3 regions of the Alteromonas sp. 009811495 genome follow, and region 1 is predicted to be linked to each of the others. Evidence: predicted binding sites of a transcription regulator. Region 1 holds the regulator's gene; each other region holds the start of a gene.
The links. Region 1 encodes FNR, which switches genes on or off when oxygen is low (the NO sensors DNR and NnrR bind a similar motif). Its sites were predicted from a motif close to TTGATCTAGATCAA; they were not measured.
Positions count from the first base shown of each region.

Region 2: a site for FNR is predicted at 1,945-1,958, ahead of OZ660_RS17255 (GbsR/MarR family transcriptional regulator). Genes of this name have one in related genera too.
Region 3: a site for FNR is predicted at 2,747-2,760, ahead of apt (adenine phosphoribosyltransferase). Genes of this name have one in related genera too.

Region 1 covers NZ_CP113972.1:2,111,904-2,116,768, forward strand. Annotated here, with positions in the region: gene ttcA (tRNA 2-thiocytidine(32) synthetase TtcA) at 1-300, opposite strand, end outside; gene uspE (universal stress protein UspE) at 464-1,387, opposite strand; gene fnr (fumarate/nitrate reduction transcriptional regulator Fnr) at 1,558-2,298, opposite strand; gene OZ660_RS09755 (sulfite exporter TauE/SafE family protein) at 2,350-3,009, opposite strand; gene ccoS (cbb3-type cytochrome oxidase assembly protein CcoS) at 2,996-3,274, opposite strand; gene OZ660_RS09765 (heavy metal translocating P-type ATPase) at 3,276-4,865, opposite strand, start outside.
Region 2 covers NZ_CP113972.1:3,840,787-3,845,651, forward strand. Annotated here, with positions in the region: gene OZ660_RS17245 (alpha/beta hydrolase-fold protein) at 1-975, opposite strand, end outside; gene OZ660_RS17250 (GrpB family protein) at 1,119-1,694, opposite strand; gene OZ660_RS17255 (GbsR/MarR family transcriptional regulator) at 2,009-2,566, shown strand; gene OZ660_RS17260 (cytochrome ubiquinol oxidase subunit I) at 2,578-3,951, shown strand; gene OZ660_RS17265 (cytochrome d ubiquinol oxidase subunit II) at 3,961-4,865, shown strand, end outside.
Region 3 covers NZ_CP113972.1:2,826,483-2,831,347, forward strand. Annotated here, with positions in the region: gene dnaX (DNA polymerase III subunit gamma/tau) at 1-2,112, opposite strand, end outside; gene apt (adenine phosphoribosyltransferase) at 2,160-2,696, opposite strand; gene OZ660_RS12920 (HvfC family RiPP maturation protein) at 2,992-3,762, opposite strand; gene OZ660_RS12925 (HvfB family MNIO-type RiPP peptide maturase) at 3,759-4,610, opposite strand; gene OZ660_RS12930 (HvfA family oxazolone/thioamide-modified RiPP metallophore) at 4,746-4,865, opposite strand, start outside.

The DNA of each region.
Region 1 (4,865 bases):
CTCAGGTAAAATATGCTCCGGAAAACCGGGCTGTTTCTGGTCTAGGTTTACGGCAACAATGTCAAAGTGAATAGGCGCAATTTTCTTTAAAAATAAAAGAATGTCGAGCATGGTGTAACTGTCTTTACCGCCTGATAAGCACACCATTACCTTGTCATTATTTTCAATCATTCCAAAATCGCCAATGGCTTTACCCACATTTCGGCGAAGGCGTTTTTGAAGTTTGTTGAAGTTGTACTTTTGCTTACTTTGCGTCGCATTTAAAGGCGCCGCATCAGCACCATTTGTGCCTAGACTCATAATTAACTAGCTTGGTTTGTAATAAAAGGCACATTATACAATAAAGCACCTTTTCGAAACCATGCCTGCGCGCGTTAATTTATTCGCTATTGTTTACTCAGAGCACTTGTTCGTTCAGAGCTCTTGTTCGGTTAGCATATTGACATCCTACTTTGCACAGTACTTAGTTTGCCAACGGTGATATAAAACCGTCGGGCTTGAGTGCCAACACATCGCAGTTCAGTTCATCGATAACATGTTCTGCAGTATTACCAATCAAAGCGGCTGAAATGCCAACTCTGCCAACTGTGCCGATGATAACGAGTTCTGCGTCAATGTCTTTTGCAACCATGGGGATAACCTTTTCTGGTAATCCTTCTTTAACTACGCATTTATTATCAGGTACACCATATTTAAGTGCGTGGGCGCGCATTTCTTTCTGGTGGTGCTGCTTAACCGCATCATGATAAGTGTCAGGGTCGAACTCAGGGACTTCAATAGCAATATTTAGCGGTGTTGAAGGGTAGCTGTTAACAAGATTGACATTCCCTTTTAAAAGCGACGCATAGTCGTTGGCAATAACGGTAATTTTATCATTGAGCGCGGCATGTTCGTCGTCTTCAGTACCTACGTTTACAGCAGCAATAATTTCGCCACCTTCTGGCCAATCGTGCTCTTTTACCAATAATACTGGACGAGGGCATTTACGCATCAGGTGCCAGTCTGTGGGCGTAAATATAACGGATGCCAAGTCATCATGTTTCTTAGTTGCTTTAACCACTAAATCGATTTGATTGTCCAAGGCATAATGAATAATTGATTCATAGGCGCGATTATTCCATTCAACAACAATATCAGTTTCTCCATAGCCTTGCTTGTGAAGCTCTCCTGATAGCCATTTGGCGTGTTCGTTAGTGACAGCGTCGCGCATTGACTCTCTTTCATCAGGGCTAAGCATAGTGGTCATGTCATAAGAGAGATCGTATACCACCATCATGGCTGTTACTGAAGCGCCCAATTTTGACGCTAATTCGTAGGCCCTGCTTAAGGCAGGTTGTGTGTCTCGCTCGGCATCAACAACAGCAAGGATGCGTTTGTACTCAATCATAACTACCCCTTATAAACAAAAGCTTAGTATTTAGTTTTATAAATACGTTGGACGCTTAAGGTAAGTGTAAACGACAATACTAAAAACGTTAGTTGTTTTAGATCAATAAATAAAAAAGGCGCAAACAAAGCGCCAATCTTAATCTTGTTACCAGTTGCTGATTAGGGTTCCTAACCGTTACACACAACGCTGGGACCGTTAAGTGCTTCTAGTTTTGTACTAAGCCTATCAAAATCTAAAATAGTAATAAGCTTGCCATCTACCTTGATAATACCGTCTTTTTGGAAGCGACTTAACAGGCGACTTATCGTTTCGATGGTCAAACCTAAATAGTTACCTATTTCGTTACGAGTCATCGTTAAGTGAAACTCTCTGTGTGAAAAACCACGTTCCTCAAAACGTTGAGACAAATGCGAGATGAAATATAAGAGACGCTCTTCGGCTGTGCGTTTGTTTAACAGCATAATCATATCGTGATCTTGCTTAATTTCCGCACTCATGAAGCTCATAATCTGGTGACGAAGTTTTGGAAATTGTACTGACATTTCATCTAACGTTTCGTAGGGGAGTTCGCACACCATTGCAGTTTCAAGAGCCTGCGTGTAGCTTTGATGCTGATTTTCACGTAGTGCATCAAAGCCTATGATATCGCCGGGAAAGTGAAAACCTGTTATCTGCTCTTCACCTTCTTTGTTTGTAACAAAAGACTTGAAAGAGCCTGTGCGAACAGCAAAGAGTGAACGAAAGGTATCGCCAGTTTGGATAAGCGTATCGCCCTTGTGGAGTGGCTTTTTACGCTCAATGATGTCATCAAGAGACTCAATTTCTGTCTTATTCAATGCCACTGGTAGACATAAATGACTGAAACTGCAGTTTTGACAATGTATAGAGAATTGGCTTCCTTTGCTCATAAATGCTAACTCACAAATTACAGGGTTTACTTTGTTATGATACCGCAAGATTTAGGCGATTGCGCGATAAATCAGATAAACAGCATATATAGCCATTATGCTCGCGATCCCTTGTCTAACCAATGTGTTTTTAAATCCAGAGATCAACCATTGACTCCCCAAGCTTGTCGCAATCAGTGTAGGCAAGGTGCCTAATCCAAAGAAGAACATAATTGCGCTACCTTGCAAGGCACTGCCAGAAGCCAATGACCATGTTAAAGTTGAATAGACTAACCCGCACGGTAACCATCCCCAAATGAAGCCGTAGGGAAAGGCGCTCAGCGGCGTTCTAAATGGTAAAAAACGTTTAGAGTAAGGCTGTATTTTTTTAAATATCCCGTTGCCCAACCGTTCTAGTTTGGTTAAGCCTGTATACCACTGCCCGAGATAGCATGCCAACAGCAGCAGCATGATGCCGCTAATCAGTGAAAGTGCATAATTTGCGAGAGGAATATAATCTGCGGCAATTTTTCCAAAAAAACCAGTTATACCGCCTGCGATGGTATAACTGACAATGCGCCCAATATTATAAGTCAGGGTATAGGGGAAGGGTGAAACGCCTTTTGGGGTAACCATTCGTAGTGCGGTGACAATACCCCCACACATTCCTACACAGTGAACGCCGCCTGCGAGCCCAATGAGAAAGGCAGAGAAGTAATTAATGCCTTCCATGAGTCTCGTTTTCAGGTTGATTGACTGATGTTTTCGCTGTGTTCGTGTGTTTAGATAAGTGAGTTAATTCTTCTTTTTCTTGCAGTTTCTTACGTTGTTCTGCAAGTTGTTTTTCCTCTGGCGACAGATCATCATCAAACAAAATACTGTAGCCTTGACGATCGAGGTCTTCAAACTGATTGGACTTTACAGCCCAAAAGAAAATAACGATAGCGACGGCCACGATAATGATGGCGATGGGTATAAGGACGTAAATAATGCTCATGCTACTTACTCAATAGTCGGGTTGAGTTTGTCACCACAATAATAGAACTTAGTGACATGCCTACCACAGCCATCCAAGGTGAAAGCAAACCAGATACAGCAAATGGTAGAATCAGAATGTTGTAACCTACAGACCAGCCAATATTTTGCCTAATTTTTTGTTTTACTTGCTTGGCGGTGGTAATTAACTCTGGAACAGAAAGTAATTGATCGCCAAGTAAGATAACATCGGCGGCGGTTTTTGCTACATCCGTTGCATTACCCACCGCTATAGCAACATCGGCGCTTGCTAATACTGGTGCATCATTAATACCATCTCCCATCATCATCACTTTTTTTCCGCTGGCTTGCATTGCCTGTACTTCGTGAAACTTATCTTCAGGAGTAAGACCACCTTTTGCAAGCTGTATGGGAAGGTGCTGTGATAGGGTATCTACATTGTGTTGGGTATCACCGCTAAGCACAATAAGTGAGTTATGCTTCCCAAGGGCATTAAGGGTGGTTTTGGTGTCTTTTCGTAACGTATCACTGACCTCAAATGCCCCTAAAAGCTTCCCGTTAACAGTGAGATACACGTTTGCGTTTATTGGAACAAGCGCAGTGTCGACTGCTACAAATGATGCACTTCCCATCATAAATTGTGCGTTATTTATTACACCGGTGATACCACCCCCTGGTGTAACAGTAAATTGTTCAACTTGATGAGGCGGTTGGCTGCCTGATTCGCTCGTGGTAATAAATGCTTTGGCTATCGGGTGCTCCGAACGCATTTCTAGTGCCATTGCAATGTTCATAACGCTGTTTTCATCAACACCATCAGCAAACCAGCGTTGGGTGAGTGTAAATTTACCTTCTGTAAGTGTACCTGTTTTATCAAGGGCTATGGTGTCGATTGTGGTGATTTGTTCAAGTGCATCGGCGCGTTTTAACAATATACCTTGGCGGTTTAGTTTCGCCATTGCGCAGGTAAGCGCTGACGGTGTCGCAAGCCCTAATGCGCAAGGGCAGGTTGCTACTAGTACAGATATTGTTATCCAAAATGCATCTTCGCTACCTTGCAAAGTCCAGTAGCCGTAAGTTAAACCTGCAATAACCAATACAGCGCTAACAAAATAGCGCGAGAAATTATCGGCTAATTGCGCAGCTTTGGGTTTGCTTGCCATCGCACTCGCTTGAAGGCGAACAATTTGATTCACCAATGCATTTTTGAGTGTTTGAGAAACGGTAACCGTGAGAGTGCCATCTTGGCAAACGGTACCTCCATACACGGTGCTTTTTTCACTTTTTGAGACAGGATTAAACTCGCCGGTAAGCATAGATTCATCTACCGATGCCATACCGTCGACTACGGTACCGTCAATAGGCACTGTTTCACCGGGTTTTACTAGTACAACATCGCCTACAGCAAGTTGCTTGGCGAGACATTCACTTATTGAACCGTCTGAATTTACTTTGGTAGCCGACACAGGCACATACTGCATCATATTCGCGGATATTTGCGCAGCACGGTGACGGCTTCTATGTTCTAAAAATCGGCTAAGTAATAGCAGAAAAATAAACATACAGATAGATTCAAAATACACTTCACCTTG
Region 2 (4,865 bases), 1.7 Mb from region 1:
GGGAAGCGCCATAAAGCCATATTGCTCACTCAACTCAGAAAAGTGAGCTTTAATATTACGAAGCGTGGCGCCATTTTCCCCAGCAACAAAATTGCGATAGTTAACATCCCATCTCTGAGCAGGAAAGATAAGTTCAAACCCTGACATTATTGCTGGCAAAACCGCCGCATAGGACTGCTTGTCGATTAATTCCCATTTAAACGAGACCTTTTGGGGCAAATATGGCGACAATGCTCTTTCTAGCTTTTCGTAGTCATCCACAATCTTAGGGTTACGAGCCGCGCCACCTTCCGGCATTGATATATATAGATATCGCTTGTCTTCTGACTGCTGCCTTACCGACTCTATTACTTTGTCAAAGATTGTTTCTTTACCGTAACCAACCGCTTTAAAGTCCGCTTGATTAATGACTATGTAACCAGAAAAAAGATGTGGCTGTTTCCAGAAGCTATGTAAGGTAAAACTTGCAGAAGGAGACAGTCCTATGAGCACTTTGAAGTTCGCTATTCGGTAGTTCTCTTCCAGAAAAGGGAGAACCTCATGTTGAATGAACGATAGGTATTGATCTTCTTTTCCACCAAACCACAAAGGATCACCGTTAGCGTTTATGGGTTTAGGGGTCATGTCTCTTCTGGTATCAGGTGCATTTTGAATGCCCACAACAATCGCCTCTGGCATTTGACTGTTCATCGCTTGAAATTGTGCAAATCCAGAAACACTGTGAAACAGCAATTCGCCATCTAGAACAACAATAAGCGGGTATGTAACCTTAGAGCCAGTTTCCAAATAATTGACCGGTAGTGAAACATCAATTGTCCGCTTCCCCTTCAGACTGTGCGACTCTATAACATGTCTAGACACATTACTAAATGCGCTTTGGCTTTGAGAATTATATATATCGTGCGACTCATTGGCGTTAGTTTTTGAGGCACTGACCAAGATGGTAAGGAAAATCCCAAACGTAATATAGCGCATCCGTTACTCCACGTAGGCAATTAGTAGAATTGCTTTTTAATAGCAATCTCTTAGGTCTCACTACCTTATCTATAATTGGTCTGGGTTAAGTAGAAAATAGATGAATACGCGTTTTTGAAGGATTAAAACGCGCATTCAAAGATTTAAGCCTGGCTTTGGGACTTTTCCCAAATCCGTGCATTTATCATAATCAAGTCACACACTGGATCTTTGATTTCACAGTAAGCGTCTCTATCAAATCTAGTGTGCTTAGATAACGACTGCTTCAATCTGGCATAGGCTGTCGCCGATTCAGGATGATTTCGCAGAAAATCTCTGAATAACAACGCATATTTATAATTTTTAGCACCTACTCTTCGAATATGGATATTCGCTTTAAAGCGCCATCGGTGAGTTACCCCCGGTAAGTAAATTTTTTTCCATTCATTTTCATCAGATTCGTTTGGCGGCAGGTGATCTTTACTTAGATAAGCATTTGAGAAACCGAAATCTTGTAAGGCACCGTTGATTACTTCGCAAACCTCATCTGAAACTTCTTTTACGCCGATTTGAATATCAATGCGATCTTTGGACGGCATATTTTGAATGGCAGTAGAACCAATATGCTCGATGCAATCAGCTAGTGTGCCCAAGGCTAAGCTTAAATCTTTTTTTGCCTGTTCAAATTGTTTAAGCCAAATTTCCTGATAGGGAATGATATCAATAGGGTCTCGTTTCATTGTCTTTGTAAGGGGATTCAGCCAATAGTGTTTGGACAAAAAGTCTAGGGGGAATGGTAGCCATGTCAATACCACGAGATTTTAATGAGACCAATGAAGACCGAGTGAGCATTGGAAAAGCGATTGCTGTCGTCCGCTTCAGACAATGAGCCTTTCAAAAATATTTTATAAACTAGCCTCAATAATCGATATCCATCAGATGTGATTATTATCACCACAAATGTGATTCCACAAACTAAGACAATAAATGTTGATCTAAATCAAACCACATTATAAACTTTCAGTAATTTCTGAAACTTCAGCAGGTAAAAAATATGAAGATGACTCCGCTTATCACGTCTGCGGTTATGCACTTTGGGGAAATGGGCAGCCGATGGGGTTTTAATCGCACTGTTGGGCAAATATTGGCGCTTATAGTGCTGAACGAGGAGCCCATTTCAGCACAGGAAATTGCTGACGCACTGAATATTTCTCGTGGGAATACTAGTATGGGTCTCAAAGAATTGCAGTCGTGGCGCTTAGTAAAACAGCACCTGGTCCCCGGTGAACGCAAAGAATTCTTTGTTCCAGCCGGTGATATATGGACATTGGCTAATCGCGTTTTTGAAGAGCGAAGAAAACGAGAAATCGACCCTACTATGAGTTTACTGCGCGACCTTCTTCTCGACACGCCAGCGAATGAAAAAGAAGCCAATGCGCAAGATAAACTGAACGAAATTCACGATTTACTCGAATCAATTACTGCATGGTCTGAAGAACTTCAGAATCTTGGGCCTGAAAAGTTAAATACGTTGATGAAGCTTGGCGCTGGTGTAGGCCGCATGCTTGAGCTTAAGGATAAGCTTCTTCCGGGGAAAAACAGCGTTAACTAAGGGGGCCTTCTGTGGATGCATTCTTGCTGTCTCGATTACAATTTGCGTTAAATATTAGTTTTCATATTCTCTTCCCAACCATCACTATGGCGATGGGATGGTTTTTGTTTTATTTCAAAATGCGCTCTAACCTGTCTGGTCATCCCGTTTGGATGCGCATGTACCGATTTTGGGTCCGTGTGTTCGCATTAAGTTTCGCCCTAGGTGTTGTAAGTGGCGTAACCATGTCATTTCAATTTGGCACTAACTGGCCGGGATTTATGGAAAAAGTGGGGAATGTGGCGGGTCCATTACTGGGCTACGAAGTACTTACCGCCTTTTTCTTGGAAGCGACCTTTCTCGGCATTATGCTTTTTGGTATTCGCCGCGTGCCTAATTGGCTTCATACCGCTTCAACATTGATTGTTGCTATTGGTACGACAACGTCAGCGTTTTGGATATTGGCACTGAATAGTTGGATGCAAACGCCGCAGGGCTACGAGGTCATCGACGGCGTGGTGTATGCCACCAATTGGAAAGAGATTATTTTCAACCCTTCATTTCCTTACCGCTTTGTACACATGATGCTGGCATCAGGCCTTACTGCTAGTTTCTTAATTGCAGGGCTTTCAGCTTACAGAATGCTTAAAGGCGATAATAAGCTAGCGCCAAAACTAGCACTCAAAACGGCCACTTATACTGCTGCTGTGCTTATTCCTTTACAAATATTTGCAGGTGATATGCATGGTTTAAATACCCTTGAACACCAGCCTCAGAAAGTCGCAGCGATGGAAGGCTTATGGGAAACAACTGAAGGCGCGCCTTTGCTTTTGTTTGCCATTCCCGATGAGAATGCGAAGGAGAACCACTTTGAAGTGCCTATTCCTTATGGAGCAAGCTTAATACTGACTCACGAACTAAAAGGCAAGATAAAAGGCTTAAACGAATTTGAAGGAGAGCATCCTCCCGTTGCGCCTGTATTCTTCGGCTTTCGCGTTATGGTCGGTATGGGCATGCTGATGTTACTTGTTTCATGGGTTGGTAGTGTTTACTTATTGCGCAACAAGCCGCTCCCCACTTGGCTTAAGCGCACTTTTGCGGGTATGGCATTTAGCGGATGGGTTGCCACACTTGCGGGTTGGTATGTCACTGAAATAGGTCGTCAGCCTTATCTTGTCAGTGGCGTCTTAAAAACGACTGATGCCGTTACGCAGTTGCCACCCAGCAACATCGCGCTGTCATTTACCCTATATGTGGTTATTTATTCGGTATTGCTCGTGGCGTACATGGGAACCCTAATGCTGATGTGTCGACGTGCGGTAGAGATTGAAGAGATCACAACTGAAGAGCGTGAAATCGCAAAAGCGAAAATGCAACCTACGAACCCAGACCCAGCAACGGTATAAGGAACTAACATGTTTGAGAATGTATCGGCAGAAATGCTAGGCAATATTTACATAGGCTTACTGGGTTTATCAGTATTACTTTATGCCATTTTAGACGGTTACGACTTAGGGGTAGGCGTATTAATTCCCCCGAGAACGGAATCGTTTCGCGACGATATGATTGCGTCAATTGGCCCTTATTGGGACGCCAACGAAACCTGGTTAGTTTTGGCTATTGGTCTTTTACTTATCGCCTTTCCTGAAGCCCACAGTGAGGTGCTGCAAACACTGTATTTACCTGCAACATTTATGTTGTTAGGTCTTATTTTACGAGGTGTCTCATTCGATTTTCGCGCTAAGGTTGTACAAGTGAAAAAACGTAAGTGGGACATGGCGTTTAAATACGGTTCATTACTTACCACGCTAGCCCAAGGCTATATGCTTGGTATCTATGTGACAGGGCTTCGTACAGACATATGGGCACAGGGTTTTGCGCTGCTTGCGGCCTTTGGTGTTACCGCAGCTTACGCTTTCATTGGCGCCTGCTGGTTAATTCTTAAATCAGAAGGTGAGTTGCAGCAGAAAGCCTATTACTGGGCACGCAAAGGGTTATATGTTCTTGCTGCTGGTATAGTGGCCGTAAGTATCGCAAATTTAACTCTACACGACGACGTTAGAGAATTGTGGCTATCTGCTCCTTGGGGGTATGTACTATTTGCCATACCGACGGCGTGCTTTGCGCTGCTGATATTGTGCGGCATACTGCTTAAAAAGCTCCCTGAATCTAGCGGCAAAGGTGAATGGCTACCCTTCTTTATCGCGCTTTTAGTGTTTTTGCTCTGTTTTGCAGCATTTGGAATCAGTTATTACCCATTTATTATCCCTGGACATATGACCATCTCCTATGCTCTAAGTGATGCGAGTTCGTTGCGTTT
Region 3 (4,865 bases), 710 kb from region 1:
ATTCGGTGCCTGTGCTTCATTTTCAAAAGGCGCTGACGCGCTGGGCTCATTTGCATAGGGAGCATCAGAGTCAAACTCATCAAATGAAAAGTCGTTTTCTAATTGTGGCTGGTTGGTACTTTCATTTTGCCCAGCGTTTTGATGTACCGCACTCGGTAAATCATCTTTCGCTAAAGTGGTTGCATTGTTAGTAACATGAACAACATCCTGTGCTGTCGAATCGCCAGCAACGCTTGTCTCGGCAACCGCATCAGCGCTTGATTCGCGACCTTCGCTGGATACGCTAAGTTCATTATCTAGTGCAGATGGTGTCGCTGTTTTTACAAATCGAGCCTGAATCTCTTCTGCGCTTGTTAGTCCCGAGTTAGCCCCTCCGTCAGCTGTTTTACTTTCTGCGTCTTCTGCCTTGCGCTGTTTAAGCTTTTGACGAAGCGCCAGCATGTCAGCCGTTGAAGTCAATTGTTCTTCTGCCGAAAGCGCATTTGTGCTAGCTGATGAATTGTGTTCTTCAGGTACTTTAGCTTCAGTGTGAACCGGTAAATCGATATTGTCGATGCCATAATCAACGTCATCATCTGACGACGCTGGCATATCATCCATGTATGCATCTAACGGTGGTCCATCAAACCCAACTGAGGCAGACGTATCCGACTCTATACTTTCTGGCGCGGTTTGAGATACCTCTGGCATCACTTGGTTTGATGTGGCCTGTTCAGAAACCATGGCTTGTGGCAACGGTGTCTCTAATGCGTCATTCTCAGACTTTTCATCTGGCTGGGGATTTACCGGGGTTTCTGTCTCATCAGAAACAACATGGCTGTCGTCAATAACGTCTTGCGTCTTTATTGAAGTTGCAGAAGTTTCGCTAGCATGCGTATCCTCCTGCTTACTGACGTTTCCCGGGCCACCACTTGGGTCTGGCGGCGATATCGTTGAACTACTCTGATTCGCATTGGCATTGCCACTAATCGGCAATGTAACGTTGCTGTTTCCCGACGCTATATCGGAAGCCGTGTCCGCGAGTGGTGCAGATGGCGCAAACGTCATCATACGCATTAACGTCATTTCAAAAGCACTTTTACCGTCAGCAGCAAACGGTAAGTCTTTTCTGCCTTGTAGTGCAATTTGATAGAGTAATTGAACCTGCTCTGCAGGTATTGTTTTGGCTAGCTGATAAATCGCTTTTGCAGACGTCGTCTCTAGTTTGCACGCTTCTGGAACCCATTGCGTAAGGGCTATTTGATGCAAAAGACTCGCAAGCTCACCATGAACATTGTCATAATCAGGCGCTTGCTCAGCAATGTCGTTGACCAGTTGCAGCACGTCTGCCGGACTTTTGCTCACCACGGCATGAATGACTTTTAACAGCTGGTTTTTATCCATCAGGCCAAGCATGTCTGTCACAATTGATGCGACGACTTGATTACCACCTTGGGCAATAGCTTGGTCTGTCAAACTTAATGCATCACGCATACTGCCTTGTGCAGCTCGTGCCAACAAAGCAAGTGCTTGAGGTTCAAACGGAAGCTGTTCGTGTTCAAGGATATGAGACAACTGCCCTACGATCTGCTCACGCGACATCGCTTTCAGATTAAACTGTAAGCAGCGCGATAAAATCGTTATCGGTAACTTTTGCGGATCGGTAGTCGCCAGCAAAAATTTGACGTGCGGTGGTGGCTCCTCAAGCGTTTTTAACAACGCATTGAAACTGTGCTTTGATAACATGTGCACCTCATCGATGAGGTACACTTTGTATCTGCCCCGTGTGGGCTTGTATTGCACATTATCAAGAAGCTCTCGTGTATCTTCTACCTTCGTTCTTGATGCTGCGTCAATCTCGAGCAAATCAACATAATTGCCCTGCTCTATCTCTTTACAGGTATTACATTGACCACAAGGGTTTGCACCTTGACCTTCTTCGCAATTAAGGCTCTTTGAAAAGATACGCGCAATAGTGGTTTTCCCTACACCGCGAGTACCTGTAAATAGGTAAGCGTGATGCAAGCGATCGTTATCTAAAGCATTCGAAATGGCTGACACTACATGCTCTTGCCCTACAAGTTCGCTGAACTTTCCTGGGCGCCACTTCCTTGCTAATACCTGATAACTCATTATTACGTTTTTGGCCTTATGTGTTTTATGAGCAGTATCTAAGGCGTTTATTCGCCTTCAAACTCGCAAATTGAATAACTTTCGATGTCTAGCGCAGAAAGTTTCTCACACCCGCCCAAATCCGGAAGGTTAATGACAAAGCCTGCGTGATTCACTTCACCACCAAGAGAGCGGATAAGCTTTGCAGAGGCCGCTATAGTGCCGCCAGTTGCTAGCAAGTCATCGATAAGAAGTACTTTATCGCCCGGTACAATAGCGTCTTTGTGAATTTCCAATGTATCGGTGCCATACTCAAGCTCATAGCTTTCACTAACCACTTCACGTGGAAGCTTGTTCGGCTTTCTTACAGGGACGAAGCCAATGCCCATTTCGATAGCCAACGGCGCACCGAAAAGAAAACCACGCGCTTCTGTGCCCGCAATTTTAGTGAAGCCCATGCCTTGATACTTTTCAACAAGCAATGAGATACAGCTACTGAACGCTTTGTGATCTTCCAAAACGCTGGTTACATCTCTAAATAAAATACCCGGCTTTGGATAGTCAGGTACGGTTTTTACTACTGATTTAATATATTCTGCAGTCACAATATTGCCTTGAATGTCTGCGTTATAACCAGAAGGTAAACCAGCCGGCGATGATATGCATCAACGGAAACGCGATTAGAGTTACGAGCGATGCTAGAAAGTACCACTTATTATAGACTTCTTTGAAATCTGAATTGTCAGCCATTTGCACTACCTAAACAATTTTATGAACAAAAAAATGGTGCTAAATGTTAATCGAAAGCAAGCGCGATTGACAGCGCTAATGTGGTTGATCGCTCACTTTCGATACAGATCATGGCTAAAGTTTAATATAACGCGAATAAATGGCGTATAGTTAATCGACAGTGGCAGGCATTATGATGCCTTTTTGCAGCATTTCGGATATGGTGTGATGCATTCCGGACACCAAAGCATCCTTTGGTATTTGAGGAAGTTGACCTTGTAATAACTCACTGAGCTCATCAAACGTCGCACCACTTTCTTGTTGTTCCAGTGTATTAAGCAGTATTGCAGTAACCGGGTTAATGTTGGCAAATTGGACATCGCACTGAGCATCGCGATAAACAACATAAAACTGCTGCTCTGGCGCGGTATCTTCAGGCATATAGTCATCGCCAATCAAATGAACTGCATAGGAATAGCCTGCTAATGAGGCATAGGGCGACACTTTAATTGCTTGTACATTTTGCCCCTCTTTGTAAAACGCAGCCGTGTCATCATTAGAGCGAATGCTGACGTCTAATTCTAGCCATTCATAGTGCGCTAGCTCTGCACTAAACTCCGGTAACTCTATCGCCAGTTGAGGTGAGCCAGATAAATACTCAACAAACTCTTTACTAATTTCAGCAAAATAGGGTGAGCGACACTCGTGTTCTATAAAGAACTGTCTCACCAATGACTCCCACCCTTTTTCTCCATAAAGCTTAATAACTATGGATTTAAGTACGGGAAAGGCAGTGCTCACAAAGTTGTCAATGTTGTTGAAAAATAGCGACTGATAAATTTCCATTCTTCTCGATTCTTCATCGCTGCGCTGCTGATAGGATGAGGGGTCTTTAATTGCATTTACAAATTCTGATTGTACAGATTGAAACGATTTATTCACGCCACGCTCCCGTTAAACGCTGTAACGTCAATACTGTCAAACTGCTCTTGAATTTGCTTAATACGACGTACCTCGGACAAGAGTGCGTCAACAGACGGAATATTAAAATCTCGCTCTAGTAACGTTGGAAAAACACCATGTGTCGAATAGGCGTGCTCAAGTAAATTCCACACGGGATCTATAACATCTGCGCCATGCGTGTCCACTTTTAGGTCTTCTGCTTCATCGTAGTGCCCTGCGATGTGACCATACACTATTTTGTTAGTAGGAAGCCCTTCGATAAAGCGATGAGCATCGTACTTGTGGTTGATGCTATTTACGTAAACGTTGTTTACATCAAGTAGCATTAGACACTCAGACTCTTGTATAACCGCATTAGCAAAGTCTAGCTCAGTCATTTCTTGACCCGGCGCAATATAGTAAGACACATTCTCTAACACCAGCGGGCGCTCAATAATATCTTGAACTTGCTTTATTCGAGAGACCACATGATGCACGGCTTCCTCAGTAAACGGGATTGGCATAAGGTCATACATATGACCATTGCCAGAGCAATAGCTTAAATGCTCACTGTACAAGTCGATATTGTGAGTATCTAAGAAGCGTTTTACGCTTTTGACAAATTCAACGTCTAATTTGTCGCTACTTCCGATAGAAAGCGATAAACCATGTGTAGTGAAAGGGGCTTGTTTTGAGGCTTGTTCAAACTGTTGTTGATAGCGGCCCCCCAAAGGTATCCAATTTTCAGGGGCAACCTCCCAAAAATCGACTTCGTTTGGCAAAGACGGTAAAAGCTCGTCTAGCATTTCTCGTCTAAAGCCTAAACCAGCACCTTTGATAGCATTCATAATTTCCCCACTACTTCATTACCATTAAAAACAAAAATGGCCATCGAATGACGGCCATTTTAGCAAAGCATTTACAAGATAATAGTTTGAATCACACTTCTGTAATTGACATTATCTCGCTAAATGAGACCTTGATTACATGCTTCCGCACTTACCTTCGCCACATTTACCTTCTTTAGCTTTTTTGTCGCCGCCGCACTTACCTTCGCCACATTTGCCTTCTTTGGCTTTCTTGTCGCCGCCACATTTACCTTC